One region of the Pseudoalteromonas sp. P1-30 genome, then DNA from elsewhere that is predicted to be linked to it. Evidence: predicted binding sites of a transcription regulator. Region 1 holds the regulator's gene; each other region holds the start of a gene.
What was found. The regulator LexA, encoded in region 1, represses DNA repair genes until DNA is damaged. The targets are predictions, from matches to a motif close to TACTGTATNNNNATACAGTA.
Positions count from the first base shown of each region.

Region 2: the regulator LexA is predicted to act here: its motif matches at 6,091-6,110, upstream of AN395_RS11515 (SulA-like leucine-rich domain-containing protein).
Region 3: the regulator LexA is predicted to act here: its motif matches at 3,722-3,741, upstream of ruvC (crossover junction endodeoxyribonuclease RuvC).

Region 1 covers NZ_LKBC01000009.1:31,415-39,467, reverse strand. The annotation lists gene AN395_RS13655 (cytochrome c oxidase subunit 3) at 1-242, opposite strand, end outside; gene AN395_RS13650 (cytochrome c oxidase assembly protein) at 278-808, opposite strand; gene ctaD (cytochrome c oxidase subunit I) at 808-2,400, opposite strand; gene coxB (cytochrome c oxidase subunit II) at 2,400-3,536, opposite strand; gene lexA (transcriptional repressor LexA) at 4,009-4,626, opposite strand; gene AN395_RS13630 (PaaI family thioesterase) at 4,804-5,244, shown strand; gene AN395_RS13625 (hypothetical protein) at 5,255-5,635, opposite strand; gene AN395_RS13620 (Rho termination factor) at 5,869-6,081, shown strand; gene AN395_RS19795 (hypothetical protein) at 6,060-6,119, shown strand; gene AN395_RS13615 (hypothetical protein) at 6,263-6,979, shown strand; gene AN395_RS13610 (VOC family protein) at 6,954-7,304, opposite strand; gene AN395_RS13605 (endonuclease) at 7,431-8,053, shown strand, end outside.
Region 2 covers NZ_LKBC01000006.1:34,666-42,718, reverse strand. The annotation lists gene AN395_RS11545 (CoA pyrophosphatase) at 1-150, shown strand, start outside; gene AN395_RS11540 (L-serine ammonia-lyase) at 253-1,629, shown strand; gene cysB (HTH-type transcriptional regulator CysB) at 1,701-2,678, opposite strand; gene AN395_RS11530 (hypothetical protein) at 2,972-3,730, shown strand; gene AN395_RS11525 (NCS2 family permease) at 3,985-5,277, opposite strand; gene AN395_RS11520 (tetratricopeptide repeat protein) at 5,395-5,850, shown strand; gene AN395_RS11515 (SulA-like leucine-rich domain-containing protein) at 6,134-6,568, shown strand; gene AN395_RS11510 (YchJ family protein) at 6,611-7,090, shown strand; gene AN395_RS11505 (DUF6172 family protein) at 7,219-7,521, opposite strand; gene AN395_RS11500 (VC2046/SO_2500 family protein) at 7,712-8,053, opposite strand, start outside.
Region 3 covers NZ_LKBC01000014.1:27,556-35,608, reverse strand. The annotation lists gene tolQ (protein TolQ) at 1-233, opposite strand, end outside; gene ruvB (Holliday junction branch migration DNA helicase RuvB) at 1,513-2,520, opposite strand; gene ruvA (Holliday junction branch migration protein RuvA) at 2,528-3,145, opposite strand; gene ruvC (crossover junction endodeoxyribonuclease RuvC) at 3,148-3,672, opposite strand; gene AN395_RS16495 (ABC transporter permease) at 3,801-6,302, opposite strand; gene AN395_RS16490 (ABC transporter ATP-binding protein) at 6,292-7,005, opposite strand; gene AN395_RS16485 (arylesterase) at 7,006-7,629, shown strand; tRNA gene AN395_RS16480 (tRNA-Pro) at 7,793-7,869, shown strand; gene AN395_RS16475 (DUF2845 domain-containing protein) at 7,960-8,053, shown strand, end outside.

The DNA of each region.
Region 1 (8,053 bases):
TCCATTTGCGCTGAATATAAGCCCTGATCAGACTCGCTAATTACATTTTTAAACCAGCTAAAAATCATATACAGCAGCACTGCAATGCCTGCATATAGCAAGTACACACCGCTGCCCCCTTCACTTTCTAAGTTCATGACTGTTAAAGCCGCACCCACTGCAATAAAAAATAACGCCACCGCGCCCACTATGGGCCAAGGACTTTGCTCGGGTACGTAGTAGTTTTCATAATCTTGATTCATGTTACTTGCTCCTAGTTTTACACTAGACATGCAGGCTAGTTATTACTTGCTACTAGCTGCTCACTAATATCAAATACGGTGTAAGATAAAGTTAGCTCTTCTACATCGCTCGGCAGTGCAGTATCAACATAAAACAGCAGCTTAAACTCAAGCTCTTCACCCGCTTTTAGGGGTTGTTGATCAAAGCAAAAGCACGCTATTTTATGTAAGTACTTGGCTGCCTTTCCGGGCGATACAGAAGGCACCGCTTGCATTACTTTATCAATATCACTGGTGTTTTTTGCGCTAAACATCACCTCACGCATGGCACCTGGTTTCACATCAACACTGTATTCTTTAGATTTAACAATAAACGGCGCACCACTTTGCGCATGGGTTGTAAAGCTCACACCTATTTCTCGATTTTGTGCAACCTGTGTACTTTGTTTAGCTTGCTCAAGTGATGGCTTGCCATTAAGCCCAGTTATGTCGCAAAACACGTCATATAAGGGCACTAAGGCAAATGCAAAAGCAAACATACCTATACAAATAAGAATTAGGCGCTTTAATAGCGGTGCATGTGTCATTATTTAATTTCCGGCGGCGTAGAAAAAGTATGATACGGCGCAGGAGAGTCCACTTCCCACTCTAAACCTTCAGCACCATCCCATACTTTTGCAGGGACTTTATCGCCCCCTCGGGCACATTTAATTACCACAGCCACAAAGAGTAACTGCGATAAACCAAAGGCAAACCCACCTATGCTTATGATTGCGTTAAAATCAGCAAATTGCAGGGCGTAATCGGGAATACGGCGCGGCATGCCTGCCAGCCCTACAAAATGCATAGGGAAAAACAATACATTTACGCTTACCAGCGATAACCAAAAATGCCACTTAGCCAAGGCAATGTTGTACATATTGCCCGTCCACTTAGGCAGCCAATAATAAGCCCCCGCCATAATCGAAAATATTGCCCCCGTAACTAACACGTAATGAAAGTGCGCCACCACAAAGTAAGTATCGTGATACTGAAAATCAGCAGGGGTTATAGCCAACATCAGCCCCGAAAAGCCCCCTAAGGTAAACAGCACAATAAAGGCAATACTAAATAGCATGGGCACTTCAAAACTTATTGACCCTCGCCACATAGTGGCTACCCAGTTAAATACTTTTACCCCTGTAGGCACCGATATCAGCATGGTCGCGTACATAAAAAATAGCTCGCCAGCAACGGGCATACCGGTCGTAAACATATGATGCGCCCACACTATAAAGCTCAGTAATGCAATAGAGGAGGTTGCGTAAACCATTGAGGCATAACCAAATAGTTTTTTACGTGAGAATGTAGGCACTATGGTCGAAATAATACCAAAGGCGGGTAAAATCATGATGTACACTTCGGGATGGCCAAAAAACCAAAATATGTGCTGAAACATCACCGGATCGCCGCCACCTGCCGCATCAAAAAAGCTGGTTCCAAAGTATTTATCGGTGAGCACCATAGTGACCGCTCCGGCCAGTACGGGCATAACAGCAATTAATAAAAATGCGGTTATTAGCCATGTCCAAACGAATAATGGTAGCTTCATCCATGTCATGCCTGGGGCACGTAAATTAACAATGGTCACAATAACGTTTATTGCGCCCATAATTGAGCTAATCCCCATAATGTGCACTGCAAACACAAACATTGCGGTGTTGTCGTTACTGTACGTTGTTGAAAGCGGCGCATAGAACGTCCAGCCAAATGCGGGGCCGCCTCCAGGCATTAATAACGAGGCCAATAAAATTAAAAAAGCGAAGGGTAAAATCCAAAAGCTCCAGTTGTTCATTCTGGGCAGTGCCATATCTGGCGCGCCAATCATAAGCGGTACCATCCAGTTAGCAAGTCCCGTAAAGGCTGGCATTACAGCACCAAACACCATAATTAAACCGTGTACTGTGGTCATTTGGTTAAAAAAGTGTGGGTCTACCAATTGTAATCCTGGCTGAAATAACTCAGCCCGAATAACCATGGCCATTGCACCGCCAATTAAAAACATAGTCAGCGAAAAAATTAAGTACATGCTGCCAATATCTTTATGGTTTGTTGTGTATAACCAACGTTTAAAACCTTTGGCTGGGTGATGGCCGTGGTGAGCGTCATTGGCGTTAGGTTGTTCTACTATGCTACTCATTAGTTCGCCTCCGCATCAAGTGCTGCCTGAATTTCACTAGGTTGGATGACATCACCCGTTTCATTACCCCACGCATTACGTTTATAGGTAATTACCGCTGCAAGTTGTTTAATTGAGAGCTGCTTTGCAAATGCCTGCATTGCAGTTCCTGGGCGGCCATGAATCACTACATCAATGTGATCTTTTATATCACCCAAAACAATGGGGCTGCCTTTTAGCGCAGGAAATACTCCCGGTAACCCCATACCAGTAGGTTGATGACACGCAGCGCAACTTGCCATATACACTTGCTCACCTAGTGTCATTAGCTCTTCTTTAGGAATTGTTGTCTCAAGCAATGCGGCATCAGCAAGTGCAGCTTTTTGCTTAGCTTGCTTAGCATCTGCAAGCCATGCGTTAAAGTCCTCTTGCGATTTAGCTTCAACCACCACGGGCATAAAACCATGATCTTTACCGCACAGCTCTGCACACTGTCCTCGGTAAATACCTTCTTCGTTAATGTTGGTCCACGTTTCGTTGATAAACCCCGGATTGGCATCTTTTTTAACGGCAAAATCGGGTACCCACCAAGAGTGAATAACATCATCAGAGGTCATTAAAAAACGCACCTTTTGATTAATTGGCAGTACTAAAGGTTTATCAACCTCAAGTAAGTAATTAGGGTTTTTATTAGCAAGGTTGGCTATTTCGTCTTGAGGGGTAGATAAAATAGAGTAAAACTCTACGTCTTCTCCCATATATTCATAATGCCATTTCCACTGTGACCCTGTAATTTTAATGGTTAAGTCGGCCTTACTGGCATCTTCCATCGCAATGAGGGTTTTAGTGGCAGGGATTGCCATGGCAATTAAAATAACAAACGGAATGGCAGTCCAAAGAATTTCTACTTTGGTACTTTCATGAAATTGGGCAGGAACTGCCCCTTTAGATTTACGGTGATGAATCAGTGCCCAAAACATTATTGCGAACACTATCACCCCAATCACACAACATATTAAAAATATGGTCATGTGTAGCTGATATACATTATTACTTATATCGGTTACGCCCTTGCGCATATTGTATTGGCTATTAGCCAGCACTTGCTGCGGGAACATAATCAACACAAGCCACAAGGTAGAGGTCAGTTTACCCATGTGACGGCTCCTTTGATGCTATTGCGAATGCAAAGCGAAGAGGCATACGGCTTAAACGCCAATTCGTTATTTTTATTTTTTAACCAATCTTATTTTTAATTGGTATCGCTAGGACAACAAAAGGTTTGTGTATATTGTGTGTTCTCATAACTAAAAAGCTGTGAGTTATTGTTAGTCCAGCACATTAATGATTAGCTAAAAAACGTACAACAAGCAAGTTTTAGTATAAAAAACAATCAAGTGATATTTTAAGATTGACTAAATGACGGCGTATTAAATTGTTATTTAACAGCCAAGACACGAGCAAAATTAAGGGATGTAACACGCCTAGGAAGATAAAAGTATGAGTGAAAAAAAGTTTACAGCCTAAATAATTTTAGGGCGCTTTGAGATGGTGGAAGGTTTGTTTCTAAAACAAAAATGCACACTAAAAAGTGCGCATTTATAGATATTACTTAAAAATAGTTAAAAATTACATCCAGTCGGCATTTCTTATTACGCCAACGGCTAACCCTTCAATATTAAAAGATTCGTTTTCAAGGTCTACCTCTATAGGCGTAAACTCTTCGTTTTCAGCGTGTAATAATACTTTTCGGCCTGCTTTTTCTAGGCGTTTTACGGTTACGTCTTCATCTACTCGTGCAACCACAACTTGGCCGTTTTCTGCAGTTTGAGTACGGTGTACGGCAAGTAAGTCACCATCCATAATACCTATATCTTTCATACTCATGCCGTTAACACGCAGTAAAAAGTCGGCGGCTGGTTTAAACATAAGTGGGTCTATTTTACAGTGACTCTCAACATGTTCTTGCGCCAAAATAGGCGAACCCGCTGCAACTCTACCAATTAATGGTAGCCCTAGTTGCTCTGGCTCTTCTTCTTCAACCAATTGAATACCACGGCTTGCGCCTGGTTTCATTTTAATAACACCTTTTTTGGCAAGCGCTTTTAAGTGCTCTTCTGCGGCATTGGCACTTTTAAAACCGAGTGTTTGCGCAATTTCGGCACGTGTAGGAGGCATACCAGTGTCTTTAATAAAAACTTTTATTAGTTCGAGTATTTGAGCTTGGCGTTTAGTTAATGGTCGCATACAACTGGTTTTCCATACAGTACATTTAACTGTGAGTATATACAGTTAAATAAAAATCGCAAATTTAAATTGTGCTTTAAAATAGCTAAATACACCGCACCTGGATAAATTTTAGGTAATTACAGACGTTCAGTATTTAAAATGCTATAAATTTGCTTTCAATATAAAGGAGTAATTATGAGTATTTGGCATCAACCCATTACATTAGAGCTTTGCAAACAGTTAGATGAGGGAATAAACGGCCAAGGCACGCTAATGAAAACTATGGGCATAGAAATAACCGAAATAGGAGATGATTACCTAGTGGCTACCATGCCTGCTATTCCTGAGCATCATAATCCTATTGGTATGGTACATGGTGGCGCAAATGTGGTACTTGCCGAAACCGTAGCAAGCTACGCCGCTAACTTTGTAGTGGACTTTACAAAATTTTATTGTGTTGGACAGGAAATTAGCGCCAGCCACTTAAAGGCCTCTCGAAATGGCACTTTAACCGCCGTTACTCGTGCATTTCATATTGGTAAGCGCAGTTCTGTATGGGAAATAAAAATAACCAATAGCCGCGGCGAGCTTTGCTGCGTATCAAAAATGACCGCAGCGGTTGTCGAGCGCAAATAATTAACTATGGCTACTTTTCGATAGGGTAAATCGTTATTTCCATACCAGCGCCAATTGCAGATATACGTAGTAGTGTATCTGCATGTAGAGCTTGGTTAAAACACTTAGGTGACGTGCCCGACTCAAAGCCTATATCAAACGTTCTGCGCGAACAGCTTAGCCACTGCTTAAGCGCATTACGTGAACACGACTCTATTAATTCACATAAGTGGTTGATTGCTTTGTCTGGCGTGGTTATATCACCTGAGGCTTCAATACGCGCCAATTGACGATATTCGTCTTTGTCATAATGCAAAACCATCGCGTTTTTCTTTAAGTCTGCCACCAGGGCGCTAATATCTTGTTTAGACTCAAGCTCTAGATCTACATTTAAAAATTGAATTTCCGACATTGTCTGCTTTTTACCCTCTTATAGTTTCATCGCAAACTTTAACGCAGTTTTACTTTTATACCAAATCAACTAAGCGCTAAACATGGCTTTATTCATAGAAAATACCTGTTTAAACGCCATTGGCACCTAATTTGCCTTATAAAACGGGTTAGGCTAGTTACGCTTAATTTTACCGTTTATGTATGAAAGTTATACACACACACTGTGTAATTAAACGCTTCAGGAGGACAATTATGGTAGGTCATGGCCCGCAAATTAAAAATGACGATCAGTACGATGCGCTTCGAGATGAAGGCATGAGCAAAAAAAAGCCGCGCGCATTGCTAATAGCAATACTCATAAAACTGCTGTCAAAGGCGGCAAAGCCTCAAAGTATGAGCTACGCACTAAAAAGCAGCTGTACAATAAAGCTAAAGAGCTCGGCATTAGCGGCCGCTCAAAAATGAGCAAACAAGGGCTAATAAATGCCTTACGTGAGCATTAAACACAGCCTCACTGATTTTTTACCGCTCCTTTTTATTATTTTTATAAAGTTAGAGTAAGCTTATGAATAACTGCGACAAAATGCCGCAGTAAAAGCATGGGCTGCTGTAATACACTAACGCTAAAAATAATAAGAAGCACAAAATGAAAAAACAACTATTTAAGCGCGCTCGAAAACTACATAAGTGGCTAGGCTATTTACTTGCCTTACAAATTTTAGCTTGGCTTTTAGGCGGCTTAGTAATGAGCGCGATACCACTTGAATACGTACACGGTAAGCACCTTGCTAAGCGCATACTTACAAACCCATTTACTCAAGCAGATTACCCCACATCACTCGATAATATTACTGCCCAAGTACCTAACCCCACGCAAATAGTGTTTGAGCACTTTTTAACGACCCCGCTTATTACTGTTATTAATACTGACGAGCAGCAAAGCTTTAATGGTTTAACGGGGCGCCCTTTTCAGCCACCCACCAAAATACAAATTACCGCTAATGCACAAGCGCATTTACTCATCGACGCTAAGCCAATTAGCACTACACTTTTAAAACAAGGCACTCGAGAGGTGGGATACAAAAAAAATGTGTGGCAAGTACAATTTAACGACACCTTTAATACTACGCTGTATTTAAACGCAATTAACGGCAAAGTTATCACCGTTCGCAGCACATTATGGCGCATATTCGACTTTTTTTGGATGCTACACATAATGGATTACGACGAGCGTGAAGATTTTAACAACCCGCTTCTCATCAGTTTTGCAGCCACCAGCGTACTATTTTGTTTATGCGGTATTATTTTATTAATACAAAACGTTAGGCTAAAAAAACTTACACGTGTTGGTCAATCAAAATAGGGTTGCCGTCTGGGTCGGTAATAATAAAACTTTTATCACCCACAGGTTCAACCTGGATATGAGCGTTTTGAAAATATTCGCTAAGCGCATCAACATCCTTAAACTCTGTAACGGTTTGTGCGTTTTGATCCCAGCCAGGATTGAAGGTCAGCATGTTTTTATCAAACATACCCGAGAACAAGCCAATTAAATGCTCACCGTTTTTCATCACTAGCCAGTTTTGCTCTATCTCACCTGCAAACTCGCTAAAGCCCAACTTTTCGTAAAACGCTTTTGAGGCTCTAATATCTTTAACTGTTAAACTTATTGAAAAAGCACCTAGCATAGTCATCTCCTCGCTATTTTTTATATCAGTATAGAGTGTACTAAGCATTGCGGATTAAAATTTGTTCAGGCTTTATCTTTTAGCAGCAAAACTTTAGACTAGCGCCTCCTGTAGTTCACGTATGTGATGGATATGCTTAAATTTATTTTGGCCTTTGTGGCTTGTTGTATTTGTTTTTCTGCATCGAGTGAAGAATTTACCCGTTTTTCAACGGCTAAAAGGCACTTAATTAAAACCCTACCCGAAAACGCCAAAAGCCTTTACTGCGGCTGCGACATTAAAAAACAAGGTAAAAAGCTAATCCCCGACCCTAGCAACTGTGGTTATATTCCACGTAATACGTTAACTTCCTCTGGCAAGGTTAATGTACGTGCACTGCGTATAGAGTGGGAGCATATAGTGCCGGCGTGGGAATTTGGTCACCAGCTACAATGCTGGCAAAACGGTGGTCGTAAAAACTGTCGCAAGGTCAGTGCTAAATTTAGAAAAATGGAAGCCGATATAAACAATTTAGCCCCCGCAATTGGCGAAATTAACGCAGATCGCTCTAACTATCGCTTTGGTATGCTTAGCGAAAACGCTACCCAATATGGCCGCTGCCAAGTAAAGGTTAATTTTAAACAACGCGTTGTAGAGCCTCCTTTTTATGCCCGTAAGCGCATTGCCGACACCTACGCCTATATGCAAAAAACATACGGCTTAAAAATATCAGCTAAACAACAAAAACTATTTGATGCCTGGCAAAAACA
Region 2 (8,053 bases), on a different contig from region 1:
TCAAACGAGGCCAATTGGCAACCCATTCCTTTTCAACGTTTTGGCAAAACCATCACCTTGCAAGGGTTTAGTACACCGCACGGATTACTGTGGGGAGCAACGGCTAGCATTATAAAAAACTTTACAAAACAGCTTGCCCTACCAGTGTAAAACTTACGGCCAAATAGTTACATAATATAGAATTAACGTTATGATACTCGACCGTTCAAAGAACAGCTTTCGGGCTGAGTAAATAAAGTAGAGACCCATAGTATGATCAGTGCATTTGATATGTTTAGCATTGGTATTGGCCCATCGTCGTCACATACCGTTGGCCCAATGCGTGCCTCGCGCTTATTTGTTAATGACCTACAAGAGCAGCAACTTTTAACCTCTGTTACCGATATAAAGGTAGAGCTTTATGGCTCACTGGGTCAAACCGGCGTAGGCCATGGTTCTGGTAAAGCCGTTATATTAGGGCTTGCCGGCTACGACCCAGAAACAATAGATGCCGATTTAGTTGACGATATCCTTGCCACCATTGAAAAAGAGCAAGTGATATACCTCAACCAAACCCATAAAGCGAACTTTCCTAAGCAAGGGGCTATTGTTTTTCATCGCCGTAAAACGTTACCTAAGCACTCTAATGCCATGGAAATTATTGCCTCAAATAATGGCGAAAAAGTATATAGCAAAGTGTACTACTCTATTGGCGGCGGCTTTATTGTTACCGATGAAGAATTTGAAAACGAAAAACAAGCAGCCCTTGATATACGCGAGCAAAACCCGGCTCCTTACCCGTTCGAAAGTGCAAAAGATTTACTAGAGCTGTGTAAAGAATCCGGCTTTAGTGTATCTACTTTAATGATGCATAACGAAAAAACGCTGCGCAAAGAAGACGATATTAAAGACGAGCTGTTTAATATTTGGCAAGTAATGAAAGCCTGTATTGAACGTGGCATGCGCACCGAGGGAATTTTACCTGGTGGTTTAAAAGTTAAACGCCGTGCACCTAGTTTGTATTTAAAGCTAAATGTAGAAGTGAGTAATGACCCACTCAGAGCAATGGATTGGGTGGATTTATTTGCCTTAGCTGTAAATGAAGAAAATGCCGCGGGTGGGCGCGTAGTCACGGCGCCAACAAATGGTGCTGCGGGTATATTGCCGGCCGTTTTAATGTACTACCACACATTTATTAAAGAAGTGGACCGCGACATAGCCACACGCTATTTATTAACCGCAGCGGCGATTGGTATTTTATACAAAAAAAATGCCTCTATTTCGGGCGCAGAAGTAGGCTGTCAAGGTGAAGTAGGTGTTGCCTGTTCAATGGCTGCCGGCGCACTCACCGAAATTGTTGGTGGTAATGTAGTACATGTTGAAAACGCCGCCGAAATAGGCATGGAACATAATTTAGGCTTAACCTGCGACCCTGTAGGCGGATTGGTACAAGTACCGTGTATTGAGCGCAATGCCATGGGTGCCATTAAAGCAATTAATGCCTCTCGCCTAGCAATACGTGGCAGTGGCGAGCAAAAGGTGTCGCTTGATAAAGTGATTAAAACCATGCTCGATACCGGTAACGACATGAAAACCAAATATAAAGAAACCGCACGCGGTGGATTAGCGGTAAACATTATTGAATGTTAAGCGTATAAAAACAAAAAACCGCGTATTTTAGCAATACGCGGTTTTTTAGTATTTGTATACTTAAAGTCTTACTATTTTACTGGCAGTTCTATGTCGGAAAATAACGCATCAACATCTTCTTGATTACGTAATAAGCTTGCTCGCTCTACTCGCTCTTTAGTTAAATGCGGGGCAAAACGCTCAATAAAGTCATACATATAAGTACGTAAAAAACTGCCCTTTCTAAAGCCAATTTTAGTTGTGCTAGCTTCAAATAAATGGCTGGCATCAATACACACTAAATCTGTGTCACTTAATTGATCAACGGCCATTGAAGCGACTACACCTACACCTAGCCCTAACCTTACATAAGTTTTAATTACATCGGCATCGGTTGCAGTAAACACAATGTGCGGCTCAAGGCCGTGCGCGTTAAATGCTTTATCAAGCTCAGAGCGCCCAGTAAACCCAAATACATACGTAATAAGCGGATACTGCGCTATATCAGCAACGGTTAAATTGTCGGCCTTTTGTGCTAGAGGGTGATCTTTTGCCACCACAATGCTGCGGTTCCAATGATAGCAAGGCAGCATAACTAAATCTGAGTATAAATGAAGTGCTTCAGTTGCAATGGCAAAGTCTGCGTCACCGCGCGCTGCCGCATCAGAAATCTGTTGTGGTGTACCTTGATGCATATGCAGCGAAACTGCTGGGTATTTTTTCATAAAGCCCTGAATAACACTTGGCAAAGCATAACGAGCTTGCGTATGTGTGGTGGCTATATTTAGTTTACCCTGATCAGGCAGCGTGTGCTCATTAGCAACCGCTTTTATACCTTCGACTTTAGATAAAATTTCGCGAGAAATGTTAATTATTTCTTCGCCGGCACCTGTAACATGCGTTAAATGCTTACCACTGCGGCCAAAAATTTGTACACCTAGCTCATCTTCAAGCATGCGCACTTGTTTAGATATACCAGGCTGTGAGGTAAATAAACTCTCAGCAGTTGCTGATACGTTTAGCTTATGGTTTTGAACTTCTACGATGTATCTAAGTTGTTGTAATTTCATGGTTGCAGTTTTTAACGTTATTATTAAGCTTATATGATGGTAATACTAAGCAAAACCAAGTTTAAATTAGTTAAAACTTGGCAAAGTAAGCACGTATATTTTCATTATTTAAGCATTAAGGCTAGCATAATAAACCCGCTGCAGATAGCGATGTTTATTCAGGTTCAACTTATAATACATTATTCTTATATCTAATTTTTAACATATTTTTAAGTTAATCAGCGCAAAGCTACCCTCAAAGCATATATTTGATGTAATATAAAAAAATAGATTATGAATCCGAGAATTAAGCCATGATCGTTTCGATTATAATTGTGCTTATAGTGGCACTGATAGTGATTGCACTGTGGGTAAGCGCTGTACAGCAGCACAAAGAAAAGCAAGAAATTGAACGTCGCAAAGAATTAACAAAACAAAAAGCGATAATTGAAGAAACCGAAGAAGCACTTATAAATAGCGCTAATATACCGCTTTCTGAAAACATTATACGCGTTTTACAACGTAGATGTTACGAAGCACTAAACGCTATGGTGAACCATTCACCTAATTCTAAAGCATTAAAAAGCAGAATGAACGAAGCTAAAGAAAAGCTAAGTGGAGCAGTTCAAGGTAATAGCAGCGACAATTTATCGTTACCAAGTAACGATAAGCAGTTAGTCTCGTTAATTCAGGGCATAAAAAAGCTTAGAGTTATTATGCGCTCTGAGCACAGTAAAGGCCGTGTAGATAGCCAAATATTTGCAGCAGAAGATAAGCGCCTTGAAAAGTTACAACTCAGAATTAACATAGAAAGCCAGATTAAACGCGGTTTATCTGCTCGCTCAGCGAGCATGGTGGGCTCTGCTAGGCAATATTTTGAAAAAGCCTATGCAACACTTAGTGCCGTTACCTATTCTGATGAATACGTAAACGCAAAACGCCAAGAAGTTGAAGCCTATTTAGAAGAAATAAGCACAGAACTAAAAGCATCAAACGCCACTGCCTTGAAGAAAAAAGCAGAAGCAGAGCAAGATGACTTAGACGTATTATTTGCACCTAAAAAGAAATGGTAATTTTAAATACCCAAAAGAAAGCCCATACATAATGTATGGGCTTTTTTGTATCTGTTAAGCTGTTTTTACCAATGGGTAAATACTAACGTATTTTGAGGCACTACCTAGCGCTAACTACGTTATAAACGCTCATTTACCACAACATAGATACGCAAGGTATAACAATGCAGTGGCAATGAGCGATAGCCACTAAATAATAAATGTTTACCCACCCTCAAACTAAGCCTCTTAGCTAAAAGAATGGGTATTAGCTATTATGATAAAAATGCAAACTTGATAATAAATAACGCTGTTAAAATCCACACGCTAATACTAACCTGATCGCGTTTACCACACAGTACTTTAACCGCAGTATACGATATAAAACCAAGAGCAATACCATGCGCAATAGAGAATGTAAGCGGCGTCATAAGTAGTACTACACTTACCGGAATTGCATCGCTCATGTCATCCCAGTTTACAAACTTAAGGTTTTGCAGCATTAATACCGCAACGTATAAAATAGCACCCGCTGTTGCATAAGCCGGCACCATTTGCGCAAGCGGCGCAAAAAACATCATTAGTAAAAAGCATATACCCACAACAACAGCTGTTAAGCCAGTACGCCCACCAACCGATACACCGGCCACAGACTCAATATAAGAAGTAGTGGTAGAAGTACCTAACATTGCCCCCGCAATAGTAGCTGTACTATCGGCACTTAAAGCACGCCCTAAACGTGGCATATTGCCTTTTTCATCGGTTAAGCCTGCTTTTTGAGTTACCGCAACTAACGTGCCTGATGTATCAAATAAATCAACAAACAAAAACGCAAAAATTACACTCAGCATAGAAAGCTCAAAGGCCGCTGCAAAATCAAGTTGCATGAAGGTAGGTAAAATAGACGGTGGCATTGACATTACGCCGTGGTACTCAACTAAGTCGAGGCTTAACGCAATGCCCGTTACTAGCAAAATGCTAATAAGTACGCCGCTTTTTATATCACGATAAAGCAAAGCAGCAATGACAAAAAAGCTTAAAATAGCTAATAAAGGACCTGCCGAAGTAATATCGCCAAGCTGTACTAATGTAGCTGGGCTTGAAACAATAATGCCTGCATTTTTAAGCGCAATTAACGCTAAAAACGCACCAATACCAGTGGCAATAGCCTGCTTTAAAACCAAAGGAATAGCATTAATTATCCACTCTCTGACCTTAAACAAACTTAATATTAAAAATATACAACCAGACATAAATACCGCACCTAATGCAGCTTGCCAGCTATAACCCATGCCCAGTACAACACCGTAAGTAAAAAATGCGTTTAAACCCATGCCCGGCGCAAGTGCTAAAGGGTAATTAGCCCACAATCCCATAATAAAACAGCCAATAGCAGCCGCAATACAGGTAGCAACAAATGCAGCACCTTGATCCATGCCTGCTTCCGCAAGCATTGCAGGGTTTACAAATACAATGTAAACCATAGTAATGAAAGTAGTGATTCCAGCAATGCTTTCGCGTCGCACATTGGAGTTATTTTCGCGGAGTTTAAATAGAGCTTCGAGCATAATAGACTTGTGATAGTAAAAAGTGACGTGATTTTACCATAAAATTAAGTATAAACAGGACATTTTACCTTGCGATATACTAAACTGTTGACGTAGAAACTATAAAAAAGAAAATATATGAATAAGACTCAGCCTAGCGGACAAGACTTAGAGCAGCAATTAAACAATATTTTAGATTTTGTAACACAGCCTACAAACCACAGCGCTGAAAACAAGAGTGATGTAAGTGAGCAAACAACACTTAACAAAGCACTGTATTATTTAAAGCATAACCAGGCACCGTTGGCAGCTAAGTGGATGCGCCTTGCCGCAATGGCCGGAAATCATCGCGCCCAGTTTTATTTAGGGTTATTTTTTGTCAAAGGCCAAGGCGTACCAAAAAGCGTATTTCACGCAGCAGCATGGCTGAGTTTAGCCAGCAGCCAAGGCTATGAACCGGCAACCGCTGCTTTAAATGATTTAAGAAAATATATCGACACCAAACGTCTTAAAGACGCTCAGTGCTATGCAGCCAGTTTGTATGAGCAAATCCACCAAATTCAGTTTGCCCACTTAATCCCAAAAAATGACTAACTACTGTATAGCTAACAGCTAAGCACTGTAAAACACACTAAAATAACTGTATAGCCATCCCTTAAGTACTGTATAACGCTGCTACACTTTATACAGTACTGCAAACACCCTCAGCTTTCACTTACACGACTTAAATTATAACACACTGTTTTTAAAGTGTTATTTTTATTATTTATTTTTTAAAACCATTAACTGTATAAAAAATAACAAAAAACGCTTGCACACAACAACTGTATAAACTACTGTATACATGTACTGTATATAAACCCAGTGAGTGAGACCTATGCTACAGCCAATTACCGTAAGAACCGTTAAAAGCTACCAACAACATGATGAAAGTGAGTCGGTAAACTTAATAAAAGTAGAAGATGAAATTTCTGCTACGTTTGAGATGCTAAAAGTGTTGCACCAATACAATAGCTCTAACGCGTGGACCTTACTGATTGCGCCCGACCATGTACCTAGTAAAGCCTTGTTAGATAGCTGCTCTATAGATACCAGCAAACTGCTTGTAATAAGACAAAAGCATTTAGTAAATTTAGAGTATGTGCTAAATTCAGCACTTCATAATGGTAACTTTGCAGCCATTATTACGTGGACCGATATAGTAAGTGAACAGCAGCTTGTTAATTTATCGCTTAATTTAGACAAAAGAAGCGCTAAGCTATTTTGCTTTACTAAAAAAACCAGCACTACAGCAATATCACTTACTCAATAAGCTTGGTAAAATACATTTTTAATTTATGTTAATTAGTATTTTATGAGTGTAACCAGTACTAGCGCTTGCTTATGCAACAGTCAGCTTAATTATGGCGACTGTTGCCAGCCTTATCATCTTGATATAAAAACCCCAGCAACACCTGAGCAACTAATGCGTTCGCGCTTTAGTGCTTATGCATTAAAAAATGCATCTTATGTATTTAAAACTTACGCCAAAGAAAAACAAGCACAAAACCCAGTAAATGAAATTGCTGACTTTGCTAATAGCTGCCGCTTTGTAAAATTAGTTGTGCGCGATACGCAGCAAAGTGATGAGCGAGGTTATGTTGCTTTTAACGCGTATTATTTTTACCAAAACTTATATTGTGAGTTGGATGAGAAATCAGACTTTATAAAAGAGGACGGTGAATGGCGTTATTTAGAGGGTATTATTAATCCGGTCGCCGATATAAAAGTTGCCAGAAACGACCCCTGCCCATGTGCAAGCGGTAAAAAATATAAAAAGTGTCACAGTGTATAAAATAAGCTAAACACTTAGCATAACAATAGCTTTTTATTTAAGCGCTACTCTATACCACTAAACATGTTAATAACTGCCATAAACAAAAAATGGACCATCTAGGTCCATTTTCTACAATATGCTATTGGTTATTCATCATCATCTAGATCGAACGATTCACGCTGCGCAGGTCTAGCTAAAATCTCAACATAGAATGAAGTAAGCGCCTGCTTTTCGATTTCGCTGATCTTGTTGTTAATTTCAGCTACGTGAACAACTTCGGCATCATCGGCACTTGTGCCAAACTTACAGTCAAACGCCCAGTAATCAGCTTCAACAGGTAGCGTTTTATTGCGCTCTCTTTTCAAATATTTTTTCACTTCATGCTTTGCAGCATCAACCATACGAGGGTATTTGATTTTCTCATGATTTAGCGTGAATGTTTTCTTCATTACGTTCCTAATTACCTTGATTTAATGATAATGGCACTCAAGTCATACCATTTGCAGCCATTATAGCAATTGCATTTAATTTGTGGATGCTTTTTTTAAACAAAAAAAGAATTGTTCTATTTTATTGCATAACCGATTATTAAATATAAGGTGTTTTAGGCTTTTAAAACGCACAAGTGTTAAATTATTTTTATGCGTTAGCAACAAGCAGTGGCTTATGTATAGCCTCATTAGTTAAATCGTCATAAAATGCCGCGGCGTCCATTTGTGGACTTGCAAGCGCGGTGTGCGTGTCATTTAAGCGCCTGCGTACTGATAGTTCACAATTATCGATTACTGTTAAAGGAATATGTAACTTGTCATCTCTAATCGCTAGTGGCTCAGGGTTTAAGCAGTGGCTTAATTTTATTGCTTTCATGCCTGCTTGCTCGCCTTGTTGAACAATCACCGACGCGTGCTCTTGCCCTATGGTCATATCAAATTTTTCGGGAGCTAATAATTGCTTTGGTCCAGCACCAAAGCGCTCCCTTAA
Region 3 (8,053 bases), on a different contig from region 1:
TGAGATTGACCGCTACGTGATGAGATTTCGTTGTATAGTTTGCTTAAGTCGATACCTGACCAAAATTTTTGTTCGAATTTTTTTGCATCAGACAAGGCGTCGCTAATTGCTTTTTTGCGCTGAAAAATAATTGCCCATGACATAACAGACATTGCTACTAGTGCTAGCATTACTAACTGCACAAGCAAACTGGCTTCTAGAATTAGATCTAAAAAATTAAGCCCTGATCCCACGTTAAACTCCTAAATAATTTCAAAAAACGTCAATTTGGTTATTTTGTGTAAATAAGACCATTGTAACGGCCATAAGTTGCATCTAGTGTATCGAGTCAAGGGTTTACTGACAACGATATTGCTATGAATTGGCAACAAAAAACGTTAAACATACGCTTAATCGCTTGTTTGTTTCTAAAACGCGACTACCGCGTTTAGTAAAACACAATTTAATACTACAAAAGTGCGTAAATATACGCAGTAAACTTAATAAAACGCACCGTTTATTCATAAAAAGTGCATAAGCACGCAAAAGTAATTCACGCCACTTTGCATGTACTAATATAACTAATACTGTAACAATACAGCTCAGAGCAGTTATTTATTAATTTTCAGCCACTTATAAATTTAACGAATAATTAACGTACAAGATTCGAACAACAAAAAAATTCATCAGATTAGTTTTTCTTATCTGAAATTTTAAATTTTCTAGTTTGAACAAAAAATGCTTATTCCGTATTATTCTCCCATACCGAGCTTACGCACTGAATGAAACATTTTTCATTAAGCCAAGTTCTTAGTAATAGGATTTTTAATCGTATTACATTGTTTTACTCTTTTTGGATAAAACCTGATTAAGTAAAACGTAGTTCCCTGGATTACTTCCTTCAACTTGTTGTTTGCCCGCATTATATGCGGGCTTTTTTTTGCCTAAATTTTACCACCAACTTGGCATACAATAAGTATAAATTACACAATCTGTTTAATTGCCAACGGTGTATTTACTATCTTTTTTTACCCGCTCGTATCTTTGAATTATCTACTTTCAGTAAAAAGCATGTTTATTACAAGGTAAAACTTATTAACACAATTAGCGCCGCATCTAGTCTCTTATGTTGCTACTGTTTTAAAGCTAACTGGTTTTAATGGTACGCAGCATAGCCACGCCAGTCTTAACGTTAAGTGAATTACAAAACGATTTTAATTTATTGGTTACATTTGCAACAAAGTGGATGAAAGCTGAGTAAGTTTTAAAAAACTATACTAATTTTCTTAATTAAGTGAGCTATGTTGAGGCTGGAAAAACGTGTTGATAGCTAGGCAAAAAATTCGCTATTTCGTTGTTCTTGGCAATTGCTCCTGCACTGCTATACATTCTGCATGCAGTCGTAAATGAGAGTTATTAAACGCATGTAGCGACACGTTCGCCTCGCAAAATGATTAAGTGTTATTGCAAATTGGTATTACATTTAACAGAGGAAGTAGCCCGCTACATTTACTGTAACAGGCTAAAGAGGGGTTAATCTTGTTTTGGGAGTAAACCAAAGTGATGATACGCATTGTCAGATACAATTCGCCCGCGCGGTGTGCGCTGTATAAAACCTTGCTGAATTAAAAACGGCTCTATTACATCTTCAATGGTTTCTTTTTCTTCGCCTATGGCGGCGGCTAAATTATCTAGCCCTACAGGCCCACCCATAAATTTTTCGATAATGGCAAGTAAGTATTTACGGTCCATGTAATCAAACCCGCTTTTATCTACGTCAATCATATCAAGGGCCAGCTCGGCAACGGAGGCATTTACTGTACCATCTGATTTTACTTGCGTGTAATCGCGCACACGGCGCAATAAGCGGTTAGCTATACGCGGTGTGCCTCGTGAGCGTTTTGCAATTTCGGTAGCGCCATCGTCGCACATTTGTAAATCTAGGTAATGTGCAGAGCGCCCCACTATATGCGATAGGTCAGCTACCGAGTAAAACTCTAAGCGCTGCACTATGCCAAAACGGTCTCTTAGTGGTGAGGTAAGTGAGCCTGCGCGTGTTGTCGCGCCAATAAGCGTAAACGGCGGTAAGTCTAATTTAATAGAGCGTGCAGCGGGGCCTTCACCAATCATAATATCGAGTTGGTAATCTTCCATTGCGGGGTAAAGTATTTCTTCAACTTGTGGGCTGAGTCTGTGTATTTCATCAATAAACAGCACGTCGCCTTCTTCAAGGTTGGTAAGCAATGCAGCAAGATCGCCGGCTTTTTCAAGTACTGGGCCTGAAGTGGTTTTAATACTTACATTAAGCTCATTGGCAACAATATTAGCAAGCGTGGTTTTACCTAAGCCCGGCGGGCCAAATATTAATAGATGATCGAGCGCTTCACCGCGGCTGCGCGCTGCCTCTATAAATATTTCCATTTGCTGCTTAACATGCGGCTGACCTTTGTAGTCGGCTAAAAGCTTGGGCCTTATTGCGCGGTCTATGGTGTCTTCGTTGGTTTTTTTGCTCGCGTCAATTAAACGATCAGCTTCAATCATGGTTTACTCACAACATTGATTTTAAAGATTCTTTAATAAGAACCTCAGTAGACATATCGGGTTTACTTACCGATTTTACTGCTTTTTGCGCCTGTGGCAATTTATAACCAAGCGCAACAAGTGCCGATACGGCATCGTCTGCAGCATTATTGGCAATTGTTGCATCGCTAGGAGGCTCTATAACGGCATTATCGCTAAATGGCGTAAATAAATCGTTACCCCAATCTTTTAAGCGGTCTTTCATTTCTAGCACTAAACGCTCAGCGGTTTTTTTACCCACACCCGGTAATTTAACCAATGTTGTGGCATCTTCGTTGTTTACGCAACTAACAAATTGCTGCGCCGACATGCCCGACAAAATAGCTAAGCCTAGTTTAGGGCCCACACCATTTGCTTTTAATAGTTCTCTAAAAAGCGCGCGCTCGGTTTTATTATTAAAGCCAAATAATAGTTGTGCGTCTTCGCGTACTACAAAGTGCGTGTACACTATGGCGTTTTCGCCAATATTGGGTAAGTCGTAAAAACAGGTCATGGGCATTTGTACTTCGTAGCCTACGCCGCTTACTTCTAATAAAATTTCGGGCGGCTGCTTTTCAACTAAAGTGCCATTTAAACGGCCAATCATATTTATTTCCTTAAACGTCCTCTAACGGTTTTGCTTGCGCTACCCGCTAGTTTTATTAAATTTTGTTCTGAGTGCGCATGGCAAATTGCAATGGCAAGCGCATCGGCCGCATCGGCTTGCGGTGTGCCAGGTAATTTTAAAATATTTTTTACCATGTGTTGCACTTGCGACTTATCGGCACCGCCATTACCTACCACGGCTTGTTTAATTTGCCGTGCTGAGTATTCAAATACGGGTAAGTCGGCCATAGAGGCTCCCACTATGGCGGCTCCTCGGGCTTGGCCAAGTTTTAGCGCGGCATCCGGGTTATGCGCCATAAATACTTTTTCTATGGCAAAGGTTTCGGGGGAGAACTGCTCTATTATTTGCGTGATCCCTTGGTAGATCATTTTTAATCGTATGGGGAACTCATGCTCGGCTAATTTAATGCACCCGCTTCCTAAATAGGTAAATTTAGCGCCTTGATGCGCAACCACACCATAACCGGTTAAACGCGAACCTGGGTCTATCCCTAAAATAATGGCCAAACAGCACACTCATTATTGTTATTTTTCAATAACGGTAATAATGCCAGAGCACTGTATAAATTACCAGTGGCGAGTAAAAACAAAAACGCCCGCAACTTAGTGCGGGCGTTTAGCGTTAAAAGTATAGCTTAGGCTAAAGCACGTACTAAGCCTTGGGTATTTTGTTTAAGTTTACGGGCAATCATAAAGTAGCCAAGCGCGGCTACAAACACCCCGCCCGACACTGGCCCTATTAGCCAAATTGTTGGGTGCAACTTACCGGCTAAGTCAAACATTTGCTGCTGAACAATCAGCAAGGCTACATCACTAAATAATGCAGCTACAAACCCGGCTAAGCCACCTAATAGCAAAAACTCATAAAGCGTCGCATTTTTTATTAGCCGCCCTTTGGCGCCTAACGTTCGCAGTATTACTATTTCTTGCATTCGCTCGCCAAGGCTCGCTTGCACCTGAGATATAAGCACTAATGCGCCACACAAAACCACAATAGCAAGCACAAAGCCAATAGCTAACGACACCTGCTCAATGGTTGACTGTATTTGCTTAACAAAGTTATCTACATCGATGGCGGTAATGGTTGGATAAGTGCGCAGTAACTGGCTAAACGCTTTCTTTTGATCTGGCTCTATTCGCACAGATGAAATATACGTTGCCGGAAAATCTTTTAGCACATCGGGGCTTAAAATAATAAAAAAGTTAGGTTTTAGCGTCGCCCAATTTACTTTACGCACACTGGTAATTTTAGCGTCAAATGATTGCGCACCAATTAAAAATGTTAAGGTGTCGCCTATTTCTACGTCTAGGCGCTCCAACATAGACTCCTCAACCGATGCCTCGCCCACTGCGCCTTCGCCAAACCACTGCCCTTGCACAATTTCGTTTTGGGCTGGTACATTATCAAGCCAGGTTAGATTAAGCTCACGGCCAATGCCTGAACGCGCTTCTTCATCTTTTTTCTCGTTATCTTGCAACGACACTTTACGCGCAACAAGCTCTCCATTTACCGCATTTACACGCCCACGAATGGTTGGATAAAAATCCGAAACTAAAATATCGTTCTCTGCTAGGTAATTATTTACAGGCTCAAGTTCGTTTTGCGTAATATTAACTAAAAATGCATTAGGCGCATCGGCGGGTAATTGAGACTGCCAATCTGAGATCATGTCGTTTTTAAGCACAATCAAAAACAATAGCAATTTTATCGCCAACGAAAAGCTAATAAGCTGCACCGCATTTACGTTGGCACGCTTTTGTATAGAAGCAATAGCTAACGACCAACTGTTGCCTGGTTTTAAGCCTAATTTACGACCTCCGCCAAATATTAGTTTTGAAATAACAAACAAAACCGCAATCAAAGCAAGCGTAGAGACAAATAAAATAAGCGTTATTTTAATGTTATTACTAAATAACCACATTAATAAAAACACCGTAAGCGCACTTAAACCTAAGTGCACACGGCTTACCGCTAGTCTGTCCCCTAAATTACGGCGTAATACTCTAAGCGGTGGAATATCAAATAAATCAAGCAGTGGCTTAATAGAGAACATAACCGCACATATAACGCCTGTGCTAATGGCCACCAGCCAAGGTTTAAACCCGGCGGCAGGTAAGCTCATATCCATACTTTTTGCTAAATAACCAGTGGCTATTTCTTGCAAACCGTAGCCTATGGCTAATCCCACAATAACCGCTAAAGCACACACCATGAGTAAGTGCATAAAATATATTTTACGAATTAATGCACGGCTTCCGCCAAGTGTTTTCATCATTGCTACGGGGTCGTATTGGCGCTCACAATAACGCTTTGCCGACACAGCAATAGCAACCGTAGCCAAAATAATGCCCAGCAAACCTGCCAGTAATAAAAAGCTTTCGGCACGGTTTAAGCTATTTGATATGGGCGACTGCCTATCTTTTACGCCATACCAACGTTGGTTTTCAGCCATTTGCGGCTTTAACCATTCATAAAACCGGGTTATATCTGATTCATCGCCTGCATAAAGCTGGCGATAATTTACTCGGCTGCCAGGTTGAATAACCTCAGTTTTTGCTACATCGGCAATATTTATAAGCACTCTGCGGCTGCTCGAAAATACATTAAACGGCGCATCTGGCTCTTCAACCACCACTTTTTCTACATTAAATACTGCTGCGCCTAGCTCTACTTGGCTGCCAATATCAATATTTAAGCTGTAAAAAACCGATTCACTTAGCCACACATTGCCAGGCTTTGGGCCGCCCTGCGCTACTTGTGTTTCACCAAGCAATGATGATTTTACTTTTAACTCGCCTTTTAACGGGTATTCGTTAGACGCCGCTTTTACCGAGGTAAATTGCATCTCGTCGTTGGCAAATAACATGGTATCAAAGTAGATCATTTGCGCAGTTTGTAAGTTTTCTTGTTTGGCTTTGCTAATAAACGCCGTGTCTAGCTCATGGGCGCTTGCCAGTACTCTATCTGCGGCGATAAACGCGCTACTTTTTTGCGCTATGCTTTGTGCTATTCGCTCAGTGACCATAGACAGTGTGAGCACCGTTAATACCGCCAGCGCAATGGCGGCACTAATTACCGTTAGTTCGCCGCGGCGAAATTCACGCGCAAATAATTTAAGTGCTAACTTAGCCCACATTCGCTACGTCCTCTTTTGAGTTTTTAACTAAGCAGCCCGCTTCAATTTGTACAATATGCTGGCACTTTTGCGCGAGTGCTTCATCGTGAGTTACTAAAATTAGCGTTGTGCCGTGCTGCTGGTTTAAATCAAATAATAGTGACTCCACCATTTTGCCGTTTTTACTGTCTAAATTTGCAGAGGGCTCATCGGCAAATAAAATTTTAGGTGTGCCAATAAAAGCGCGGGCAATGGCTACACGTTGCTGCTCACCACCAGAAAGTTGCGATGGGTAATGGTCAATACGATGGCTCAGCCCCACTTTTTCTAATAGGGCTAGAGCTTGCTCTTTGGCATCGCTTTCGCCAGCGAGCTCTGCCGGCAACATCACGTTTTCAAGTGCGGTTAAGCTTTGTACCAACATAAAAGATTGAAATACAAAACCTACTTTTTCAGCACGCAATGCCGCGCGTTGCTCTTCATCTAATTTATGTAGCGGCTCGCCATCAAGGGTAATTTCACCACTGCTGGCGGTATCTAGCCCCGCTAATAAACTTAATAACGTGGATTTTCCTGAGCCAGAGGTGCCAACAATAGCAACTGACTCGCCATGCTTGACATTAAAGCTGATGTCGCTGAGGATGGGCAACTCACCTTCGAAGGTAGAAACTACTTTAGACAAACCATTTACTTGAATAATATTTAATTGAGAAAGCGCTGACATATGACTCATTCAATCCTACGTTTTGTATTCGTTTTATTTTTAGTTATCAAACCACTTAGTGCGGCGGCCGACAACACGATTTTAATACTTGGAGACAGTTTAAGTGCAGCCTATGGGCTTAAACAAGAGCAAGGCTGGGTTAAATTGTTACAAGATAAATACGATGCAGAGCAGCGTAATATAGAGCTAATTAATGCCAGTATTAGTGGCGAAACTACCGGTGGAGCTTTACGCAGGCTAGATGCCTTACTAGCGCAATACCAACCAAGCCATGTACTTATTGAGCTTGGTGCTAATGATGGTTTACGTGGTTTTCCGGTAACAAAAATGCAGGCCAACTTAACGGATTTAATCGAAAAAAGCCAAGCTGAAAATGCCATGGTCGCGTTAATGGAAATTTATATTCCCCCTAATTACGGGCCGCGTTACAGTAAAATGTTCACTGACAGTTTTACACAAGTAAGTGAAAAAACAAATGCTCATTTACTTAACTTTTTTATGCTTAATGTGGCAGATAAGCCAAACTTAATGCAAAGAGATCAATTACATCCAAATAAAGAAGCACAACCGCTGATACGCGATGAAATGTATGACTCGATCAACCAATGGCTAAATAAAGATTAGGGCGTGTTGTTCTTTGGTGGCTTAACATGCGCTGGCGCCGGATGCTCGCTAAGGGCGATACGCCCTTAGCTTAAAGTTTTTTAGCTCATTTGCACAATAAACACGCAAACAAACAATCACTTATTGATTTTTAATAAAATATACGTACTATTGCAAACAACGTCGGTATGTAGCGCAGCTTGGTAGCGCACTGTCATGGGGTGTCAGGGGTCGCAGGTTCAAATCCTGCCATACCGACCATTTAACCTCCTCTTTATTTCTTTTTCACTGTCATTTTTCTGTATTACCTTGTATACCTAGCATTAAATACTGTGTGTTTAAGGATGACTTATGAAAAAACGTATTGTGTTTCCTCTGCTTTTATCTCTTTTTATTTCAAGCTTTGCGTTTGCCCAAGGTAGTTTTCGACTTAAAAACGGAAATC